DNA from 2 places in the Stakelama saccharophila genome. Region 2 is predicted to be linked to the other one. Evidence: riboswitches for the same ligand, from Rfam matches in the RefSeq annotation. Region 2 holds a riboswitch; the other holds the start of a gene.
The links. A riboswitch is a leader RNA that binds a small molecule or an ion and turns the genes downstream of it on or off. The one in region 2 is predicted to bind cobalamin.
Positions count from the first base shown of each region.

Region 1: another riboswitch for cobalamin. It lies ahead of RPR59_RS11445 (TonB-dependent receptor plug domain-containing protein); the one in region 2 lies ahead of metE (5-methyltetrahydropteroyltriglutamate--homocysteine S-methyltransferase).

Region 1 covers NZ_CP135076.1:2,462,613-2,467,221, reverse strand. Annotated here, with positions in the region: gene RPR59_RS11455 (TIGR02300 family protein) at 62-391, shown strand; tRNA gene RPR59_RS11450 (tRNA-Ala) at 468-543, shown strand; cobalamin riboswitch at 1,268-1,490, shown strand; gene RPR59_RS11445 (TonB-dependent receptor plug domain-containing protein) at 1,669-3,594, shown strand; gene RPR59_RS11440 (acyl-CoA carboxylase subunit beta) at 3,739-4,609, shown strand, end outside.
Region 2 covers NZ_CP135076.1:1,569,653-1,574,261, forward strand. Annotated here, with positions in the region: gene RPR59_RS07415 (hypothetical protein) at 11-526, opposite strand; tRNA gene RPR59_RS07420 (tRNA-Pro) at 634-710, shown strand; gene metE (5-methyltetrahydropteroyltriglutamate--homocysteine S-methyltransferase) at 887-3,166, opposite strand; cobalamin riboswitch at 3,278-3,480, opposite strand; gene RPR59_RS07430 (tetratricopeptide repeat-containing sulfotransferase family protein) at 3,572-4,609, opposite strand, start outside.

The DNA of each region.
Region 1 (4,609 bases), 890 kb from region 2:
CGCCCCACTTTGCGGGATCGACCCGCGGATTCCATCACTTTCGAAAGGCAAGAGACGGCACATGGTCAAGCCGGAATGGGGCACGAAGCGAACCTGCCCGAAATGCGCGACGCGTTTCTATGATCTTGGCAAGGACGATCCCGTCGCCTGCATCGAATGCGGGAACGAATGGGAACCCGAGCCCATCCTGAAGTCGAAACAGCCGCTGCCGTTCGAGAACAAGGACGAAAAGGTCAAGGAAAAGGAAGCCGAATCCAAGGACCAGGACCTGTCGGAAGACGAGGATCTGGACATCAGCGAGGACGACGAAGATCCGGTCGACGACGACAACGATCTCGGCGGCGACGACGATCTGGGCGTGAAGCGTCCGGAAAACAGCGACGAGGAATAAATTCACGCGGCGGTGCGATGCACCGCTTGCCAAGGGAGCGTCGCCCGACTAAAGGGCGACGCCTCCACACCGGAACGGGGCCGTAGCTCAGCTGGGAGAGCGTCGCAATGGCATTGCGAAGGTCAGGGGTTCGATCCCCCTCGGCTCCACCACCGGGACCTCAGCACAACTCTTCGGCGCGCCGTTGAAGCAGCGCGTGTGCCGCGGCGAAGCGCCTCGCATCGCGTAAGCGACGATCCTTCGGCCGGTGCGGCCGCCCGCCCTCGGTCCTTGATGACGCAAGGTGGAGGGCATCGTTCCTGCACCGCCGTCTTCGTCCGATCGCGGCTGGAACTGCTTAGCTGGTCTGGGCGACGTAGAAGGTGTTGTACCCGACAAAGATGATGAAGACGATCGCCAGGATCAGGATGGCGAACAGGGCGATGCGTTTCGAATTGCGGCGCGGCCTGGGCATTCGTTCGTAGTCCGTCGTTCTTGCGGGGTTGGAGTAACGCTTCCGGGACGAAGTCGCTCCCGCATTTCGCTGAACTGCTTGGACGAAAGTCGGGCGCGCACTGATGGCGCGGATCGGCACCGCCGAATTCGCGCTTCGGGCGACCCGTTCGGGTCGGGTCAGGCGATCAGCAGCGCGATCAGCGTGATGATGGCGGTTGCGGTGATCGCGGTTCCGAGCTGGAACGCGACGGGGCAATCGCCCACTTCCGGACTCAGGCGGTCCATGCACCCTCTCCCTGAGCCGTCGCCCGCATGCGCGGTGTCCTTGCCGGCTCGACTCCGATCCTACGCCTTTTCGCCCGATCGGTACAGCGGGTCGTGCGAGCGATTGCATCGCCGCGCGTACTTGCTATGAGCCGCCCGGCGACCGGCCGCTGGCCGGTCGCACAACATCGTGCCGGCGCCCTTTCAGGGCCCAGAGGGAATGCGGTGCGGATGCCCGAGGGGCATCCCAGGCCGCGGCTGTCCCTGCAACTGTAAGCGGTTAGCGCGATGCGCGAGGCTCCCGCCCGAGGGAGCGGTCACTGGGCAAGACCCGGGAAGGCTGGCGCATCGAATGCGGTGATCCGCGAGCCAGGAGACCTGCCGGCGCGTGGTCGCTCTTGCTTGGGTCCAGGGACTGGCCGAGGCACGGACCTCCGTTTGGAGCGACATCCCGACGCGGAGGGAGCCGCATCGGATCGTTCCGCCGGTTGCCGCTGGGTGCCGGAACGGCGGGCGTCCGCTCGTGCCATGCGCCCCCTCGCGACCTGTCGTTCGCGCATCCGAGGGGGTTTCCGCCCATGTTGTCATCGTTCGTTTCCGCCATCGCCGTCACCGCCGCCCTGCCGGCCGCGGCACAGACCGCCGGCGTTGCCGCCGCCCGCGATCCCGAAATCATCGTGACGGCCAATCGTGCCGGCGAGGCCGAAAGGGCAGAGGACGTGCCCGCATCCATCACCGTCATTTCCGACCAGGAGCTGCAGAACCGCCAGACGCGCGTGGTGTCCGACGTGCTGCGCGACGTGCCGGGGATCGCGGTCAACCGCACCGGCGCGATCGGCGGCTTCACCCAGATCCGCATCCGGGGGAGCGAGAGCAACCAGTCGCTGGTGCTGATCGACGGTATCGAAGGGGCCGATCCGTTCTACGGCGAATATGATCTCGGCACCGTGCTCGCCGACCCGGCGATGCGGATCGAGGTGCTGCGCGGGCAGCAATCGGCGCTGTATGGCTCCGATGCGATCGGCGGGGTGGTGCAGATCGTCACGCTGACCGGGGCGGAGGCGCCGGGCGTCAGCCTGCGGGCCGAGGGCGGGTCGCAGGGCACAGCGAGCGGCGCCGCGCGCGTCGCCGGCGTTTCTGGCGCGCTGGATTATGCGCTGTCGGCCACCGGCTATACCACCGACGGCTTCGCGACCGCGCGCGGTGGCACGCGCGAGCTGGGGTCGGACAATGTCGGCGCGAATGCGAAGCTGATCTGGTCGCCCACCGCCAATTTCACGCTGACCGGCGTCGGCCGCTACAGCTATACCCGCGCCGAAACCAACCAGACCGACGGCGATCCGACCAGCCCGACCTTCGGCCTGACGGTCGATACGCCGGGCGAATATTTCACCAATGACGGGCTCTACGGTCTGGTGAAGGGCGAACTGGCGCTGGCGGACGGACGCTGGACCAATTCGCTGACCGCGCAGATCGCCGATACCCGCCGCCATAACTATACCGGCGAGGCAGAGACGTCGGGCGACCACGGCGCGCGCTACAAGGGCTCGTTCGTCAGCGCCTATCGCTTCGACACCGGCGCGGTGCGGCACCGCATCACCGGCGCGGTCGACGTGGAGCGCGAAAGCTTTCGCAACACGGTCGCCAGCGGCGGCGCGTTTACCGGCGAGAAGCATATCGATACCGTCGGCATCGTCGGGCAGTATTCGCTGCGCGCGGGCGGGCTCGCGCTCGACGGGTCGGTGCGGCGCGACCTCAACGACCGGTTCGCCGACGTCACCACCTATCGGGTGCAGGCAGGCTATCGCTTCGCCACCGGCACCCGGCTGCACGGCGCATGGGGGACGGGGGTGCGCAATCCCGGCTTCTACGAACTGTTCGGCTATATCGACGGCCGGTATATCGGCAATCCCGATCTGGCGCCCGAGACGTCGAAGGGCTGGGAAGCGGGCGTCGACCAGGTGATCGCCGGCGACAAGGCGCATGTCGGCGTGACCTATTTCGACAACCGGCTGGAGGACGAGATCGTCACCGCCTATCCGGCGCCCGATTTCGTCGCGACGTCCGTCAACGCGGACCGGCTGTCGCACCGCAAGGGGGTGGAGGCCTTCGCCTCGGCCCAGCCGATTCCGCAGCTTCGCCTCGATCTTGCCTATACCTATACCGACGCCGACGAGAACGGCGTCGCCGAGGTGCGGCGGCCGAAGCATATGGGCAGTTTCAACCTGACCGCCTTCAGCACGGACAAGCGCCTCTCCGGCACGCTGACGGTGCGGTATAACGGGCGGATGACCGATATCGCCTATACCGATCCCAGCTATATCCCCGTCACCAAGTCGCTGCAGGAATATGTGCTGGTGAACCTGGCGGCCGAATACCGGTTGAGCGAGCGCTTCTCCGTCTATGGCCGGATCGAGAACCTGTTCGACGAGGAGTATGAGGAGATTTTCAGCACGCTCGGCAGCCCGCGCGCGGCCTATGCCGGGGTGCGCGCGCACTTCTGATCGCCGGCCCCCTCCTCAGCCGCCATGCCGGATCGCTTTCGGCATGGCGGGGTTGGATACGCAAAATCGCGACACAGGATTTGCTTTTCGATGCAAAGCTTGTGAGTGGTTTCAGCCGTAACCAACGATCACAGGTGGAGCCGGATGCTCGACATCGTCGAAGAACTGGAACAGCGCCGCAGCGATGCGCGCGCGGGCGGCGGGCAGCGCCGCGTCGAGGCGCAGCACAAGAAGGGAAAGCTGACGGCGCGCGAGCGGCTGGAAGTGCTGCTCGATGCCGGCTCCTTCGAAGAATATGACATGTTCGTCGAGCATAACTGCGTCGATTTCGGCATGGAAAAGCAGACGATCCCGGGCGACGGCGTCGTCACCGGATCGGGCACGATCAACGGCCGGCTGGTCTATGTCTTTTCGCAGGACTTCACCGTGTTCGGCGGGTCGCTGTCCGAACGCCACGCGGAAAAGATCTGCAAGGTGATGGACATGGCGATGAAGGTCGGCGCGCCCCTCATCGGCCTCAACGATTCGGGTGGTGCCCGGATTCAGGAAGGCGTCGCCAGCCTCGCCGGCTATGCCGAGGTGTTCCAGCGCAACGTGCTGGCATCGGGCGTCATCCCGCAATTGTCGCTGATCATGGGCCCGTGCGCGGGCGGGGCGGTCTATTCGCCGGCGATGACCGACTTCATCTTCATGGTGAAGGATTCGAGCTACATGTTCGTCACCGGCCCGGATGTGGTGAAGACGGTGACCAACGAGGTGGTCACGCAGGAGGAATTGGGCGGCGCCGTCACCCACACGACCAAGTCGAGCGTGGCCGATGTCGCGTTCGAGAACGACATCGAGGCGCTCACCGCCGCGCGCGATTTCATCGACTTCCTGCCCGCCTCCAACCGCGAGGATGTGCCGGAGCGGCCGAGCGAGGACCCGTGGGACCGGCTCGAGCACAGCCTCGACACGCTGGTCCCGCCCAACGCCAATCAGCCCTATGACATGCACGAGCTGATCCGGAAGACGC
Region 2 (4,609 bases):
TGCGGTCTGCCTATTTGTTCCAGCTTTCCCGGGTGCGGGCGACGCCCTCCATGGTCTGCTGGACCTTGGTATCGAGCGCATCCTCGCCGCGATCCTCGCTGAGGCCGGCGGTGCTGTAGAGAATGCGGATATAATCGGCGGTCTTATCCTCGGGCAGGACCGCCTTGTCCGGCGCGCGCGATTCGAAGTCCATCTCCGCGCCCATCAGCGTCTGAATCGCCTTATAGTTGCCGGGACACAGCGCATCGGGCTTCATCCCGATCTGGTCGAGGAAATAGGTCGCGAAGGTCTTCGCCCCCTCGTCCCAGGCGGCGGCGTCGCTTCCGCCGGCCTGCATCATCTGCACCCGCTTGTCGGCGAGATCGGCGATGGCGGCGGACGAAAAGCCGTTATAGGTCGGCTGCACGTCGACTGATGTGCAATCCGGCTTTTCCGGCTTCGCGGCCGCGGCCTGCTGGTCCGCGCCCGAACTGTTGCAGCCGGCGAGCAGCGCCAGGCCGGCGATCGCGGTAATGGAGCGTTGCATGATGGTCCTCCCCCTTCGGTTTACGGAAGGGGGCAGCATAACGATGCGAACCGCGCTGTCACGATGACGTTGCTCCGCGCGCGGTGAGCGTGTAGCAGCGCGACGGTCGGGGAGTAGCGCAGCCTGGTAGCGCATCTGCTTTGGGAGCAGAGGGTCGCAGGTTCGAATCCTGTCTCCCCGACCAACAGATATTTCTGCTTATATTCGATGATCGATACCGGCGTGCTCCGCCATATGCTCGAAAACACGACGCTGTCTGTCGCCGTGCCGCCGAACGGCGTGCCGTGATGATTGGCGTCGCCGGGAAAAAATCGTGTCGATCAATCCGGCGACGCCGTTTCAGGCCCTTGCCGTGATGCGTCAGACCCGTGCCGTCCCTTCGGCCCGCAGGGTACGCGCCGCCGCGACCATCGCATCGATCGACGGGCGTACCTCCTCCCATCTGCGCGTCTTGAGTCCGCAATCGGGATTTACCCAGAGCTGCTCGGGCCGCAGATGGCGCTGCGCGAGGCGGATCAGGTGAACCATCTCGTCCTCACCGGGCACACGCGGCGTATGGATGTCATAGACACCCGGCCCGATCGCCGCCGGATATTCGTAGCGGGCGAAGCCTTCGAGCAACTCCATCTGCGACCGCGCCGTTTCGATCGAGATCACATCGGCATCCATCGCGCCGATATCGGCGAGAATGTCGTTGAATTCCGAATAGCACATATGCGTGTGAATCTGCGTCCGGTCCTCGACCCCCGAAGCGGCGAGTCGGAAACAGTCGACCGCCCAGTCGAGATAATGCCGCCACGCATCGCGCCTGAGCGGCAGGCCCTCACGAAGCGCCGCCTCGTCGATCTGGATCGCCTTGCAACCGGCGGCTTCCAGATCCCGCACCTCGTCGCGGATGGCGAGCGCGATCTGGCGGCAACTGTCCTCGCGCGGCTGATCGTCGCGCACGAAGCTCCAGTTGAGGATCGTGACGGGACCGGTGAGCATTCCCTTCACCGGCCTGTCCGTCAGGCCCTGGGCATAATGCCACCAGTCCACCGTCATCGGCTCTGGCCGCGAGACGTCGCCGAACAGGATCGGCGGGCGCACGCAACGCGAACCGTAGGATTGTACCCAACCGCCCGTGGTGAAGGCGAAACCCGACAGCTTCTCGCCGAAATACTGGACCATGTCGTTGCGCTCGAACTCGCCATGGACGAGCATGTCGAGCCCGACCTCCTCCTGCCAGCGGATCGCGCGTTCGGTTTCGGCGCGCAGGAAGGCGTCATAGCCGGCAGCATCCATTTCGCCCCGGTTGTATGAAGCGCGTGCCTTGCGCACCTCACGCGTCTGCGGGAAGGAGCCGATCGTCGTCGTTGGAAAGAGCGGCAGGTTGAGCGCCTCGGCCTGCGCGCGCGTACGTTCGTCATGCCCGGACTTGCGCTGGCGCATGTCGGGCGTTGCCTGGTGGACGCGGGCTGCGACCGCGCTGTCGTGGATGCGCTGCGACCGCTTGCGCGAGACCGATGCCTCGGTCGACGCGGCAAGGTCTTTCGCCACCGCATCGCGGCCTTCGTTGAGCGCGGTCTTGAGCGTGGTCAGTTCGGCGACCTTCTGCGCGGCAAAGGCGAGCCACTGTTTCACCTCGTCATCGAGCTTTTGCTCCAGGTCGAGATCGACCGGCACGTGGAGCAGCGAACAGGACGGCGCGACAACGATGTCCCGCAACGCCGCGATCGGTTCCAGCCGGTCGAGCAGCGCCGCGAGATCCGCGCGCCAGACATTGCGGCCGTCGATCACGCCGAGCGAGAGCAGCAGTGACTTGGGCGCGATCCTGACCAGCCGGTCGAGCTGTTCGGGCGCGCGGACGCAATCGATGTGCAGCCCCGACACCGGCAGCGACGCGGCGAAGGACAGATTGTCGCCCAATCCGCCGAAATAGGTGGTCAGCATCAGTTTCGGCCCCGAGCGCGCAAGCTTGGCATAGGCGCGGGTGAGGGCGCTGCGCTGGCGGTCGTCGAGGTCGGTGACGAGGATCGGCTCGTCGATCTGCACCCATTCGGCGCCGGCCTGCCCAAGATGACCGAGGATCACGCGATAAAGACCGAGCACCTCCTCGAGATAATCGAACGGGTCGATGCCATGCCCCTTGGCCAGGCTGAGCCAGGTGATCGGACCGACGATGACGGGCCGGGTTTCGAACCCCTGTGCCTTCGCCTCGCGATAGGCATCGACAACGCCCAGCCGGCCGAGCGCAAGATGCTGTCCGGCATGGAGTTCGGGAACGATATAGTGGTAGTTGGTATCGAACCACTTGGTCATTTCGCAGGCGGTGACGCTGTCCGCGCCGCCGGTGCCGCGCGCCATCGCGAAATAGGTCGAAAGGTCGGCGGTGCCGTGCGGGACGCCGTAGCGATCGGGAATCGCGCCAAGCATCGCGCTCATGTCGAGCATATGGTCGTACAGCGAGAAATCGCCCGACGGCAGCCAGTCGACGCCGAGTGCATTCTGTCGCGCCCAGGACGCGGTTCTGAGGCCGGCTGCGGCCCCGAGCAATTCTGTCTCGTCCGATTTTCCCGACCAGAATTTTTCGAGTGCGAATTTCAGCTCGCGGCGCGGCCCGATGCGTGGAAAGCCGAGGGTGGCGGTGGTGACGGTCATATTCTTCAACCCCGAAGATGAAGGCGGGGGCGATAGCCGGACACCGTCACGCGTGACCGGAAGCGGGCCGGCCACGACTGTCAGGAGACCAGACCGGGCACCCCGCCGGTGGACGTTATGGCGTCGAAGGCAGGTCTCCTGGCTCGCGGGTCATAGCGGACGGTCCGTCTTCCCGAGGCTTTGCGCCCCAGTGACATGGATGGACCGCCGCTCGCCGCTTACAGTTGCGGGGGCAGCGCCGGATTTGCACCGGCTTCCCGTCTTAGCTCCGGTGTGGCCATGCCGACCGGAGAACCTCGACCACCGCAATATCGCGTAGTGCGGTGGCCTGCGTCAAGCGTCATATAAAGATTTCTTTATATCTTCGGGTGAGGGTGCCCGGCAACGGTCATGGGATACGCCGGCTTACGGCGCCAGCGGGCCCAGCGCCTTCTTCAGCGGATCCAGCCACGGCTCGAACGGTTTCCAGCTTCCCACGCCGCTCTTGTTGATCGGCCGGCGCACCTGTTCGGAACTGGCGGTCCTGACGGCGCGGTCGGTCTTATGGAATTCCAGGCAGGCCCGCTCGAAGGGAAGCCCGACGAAATCGAGCATCCGCCGCACCTGGCCTTCCAGATCGTCCAATACGTCCTCATGGACGACGCGGAGAACCCTGCCCGGCAGGACCCGGTCCCAATGGTCCATCAGCGCGACATAGTCGCGGTAATACCGGCCGATTTCGTACAGGCCGTAGGTGAATTCCTGGCCTTCCGCGAACAACTGCTTGAACCCGGAAAAACAGCAATCCATCGGCGCCCGCCTGGCGTCGATGATCTTCGCATTGGGCAGGATCAGGTGGATGAGACCGATATGCCGGAAATTGTTCGGCATCTTGTCGATGAAGAAGGGCGCGCCGCCGCGGTGGATGCGGGTGTTCTCGATGAACTGTTCGCCCATTTCGCGAAGCTGTTCGGCCGACAGTCCGGCTAGATTGGCGGGATAGTGGCCCTGTCCGCCGCCCTTCATCCGCCCGCGCAGCCGGTGCGCCAGCGACAGGATGTCGGGCAGCTCCATCGTGCCATCGACCTGGCTGTGCGAGGCGAGGATCTGCTCGATCAGCGTCGACCCGGCCCGCGGCAGCCCGAGCACGAAGATCGGATCGGGGGCGGGATCGCCCATGCCCGCCTTTGCTGCGAACAGGTCCGGCGTGCAGAATTCGCGCTGCAGCGCCAGCTCCGCCGACATGGCATCGGCGTCATAGCGCGATTGGCGGCGTTTCAGATCGTTGCCCTGCGCATAGAAGCGGAAGGATTCGTCATATTCGCGCCGGTCTTCATGTGCCTTGCCCAGCGCGAAGGACAGGTTCACGCGGTCCATGAAGCCCAGATCGGCGCGACCGACCTGATCGTGCATCTGCGCGATCTCGGCATCGGTGAAGCGATAGGTCTTGAGATTGGCCAGCGA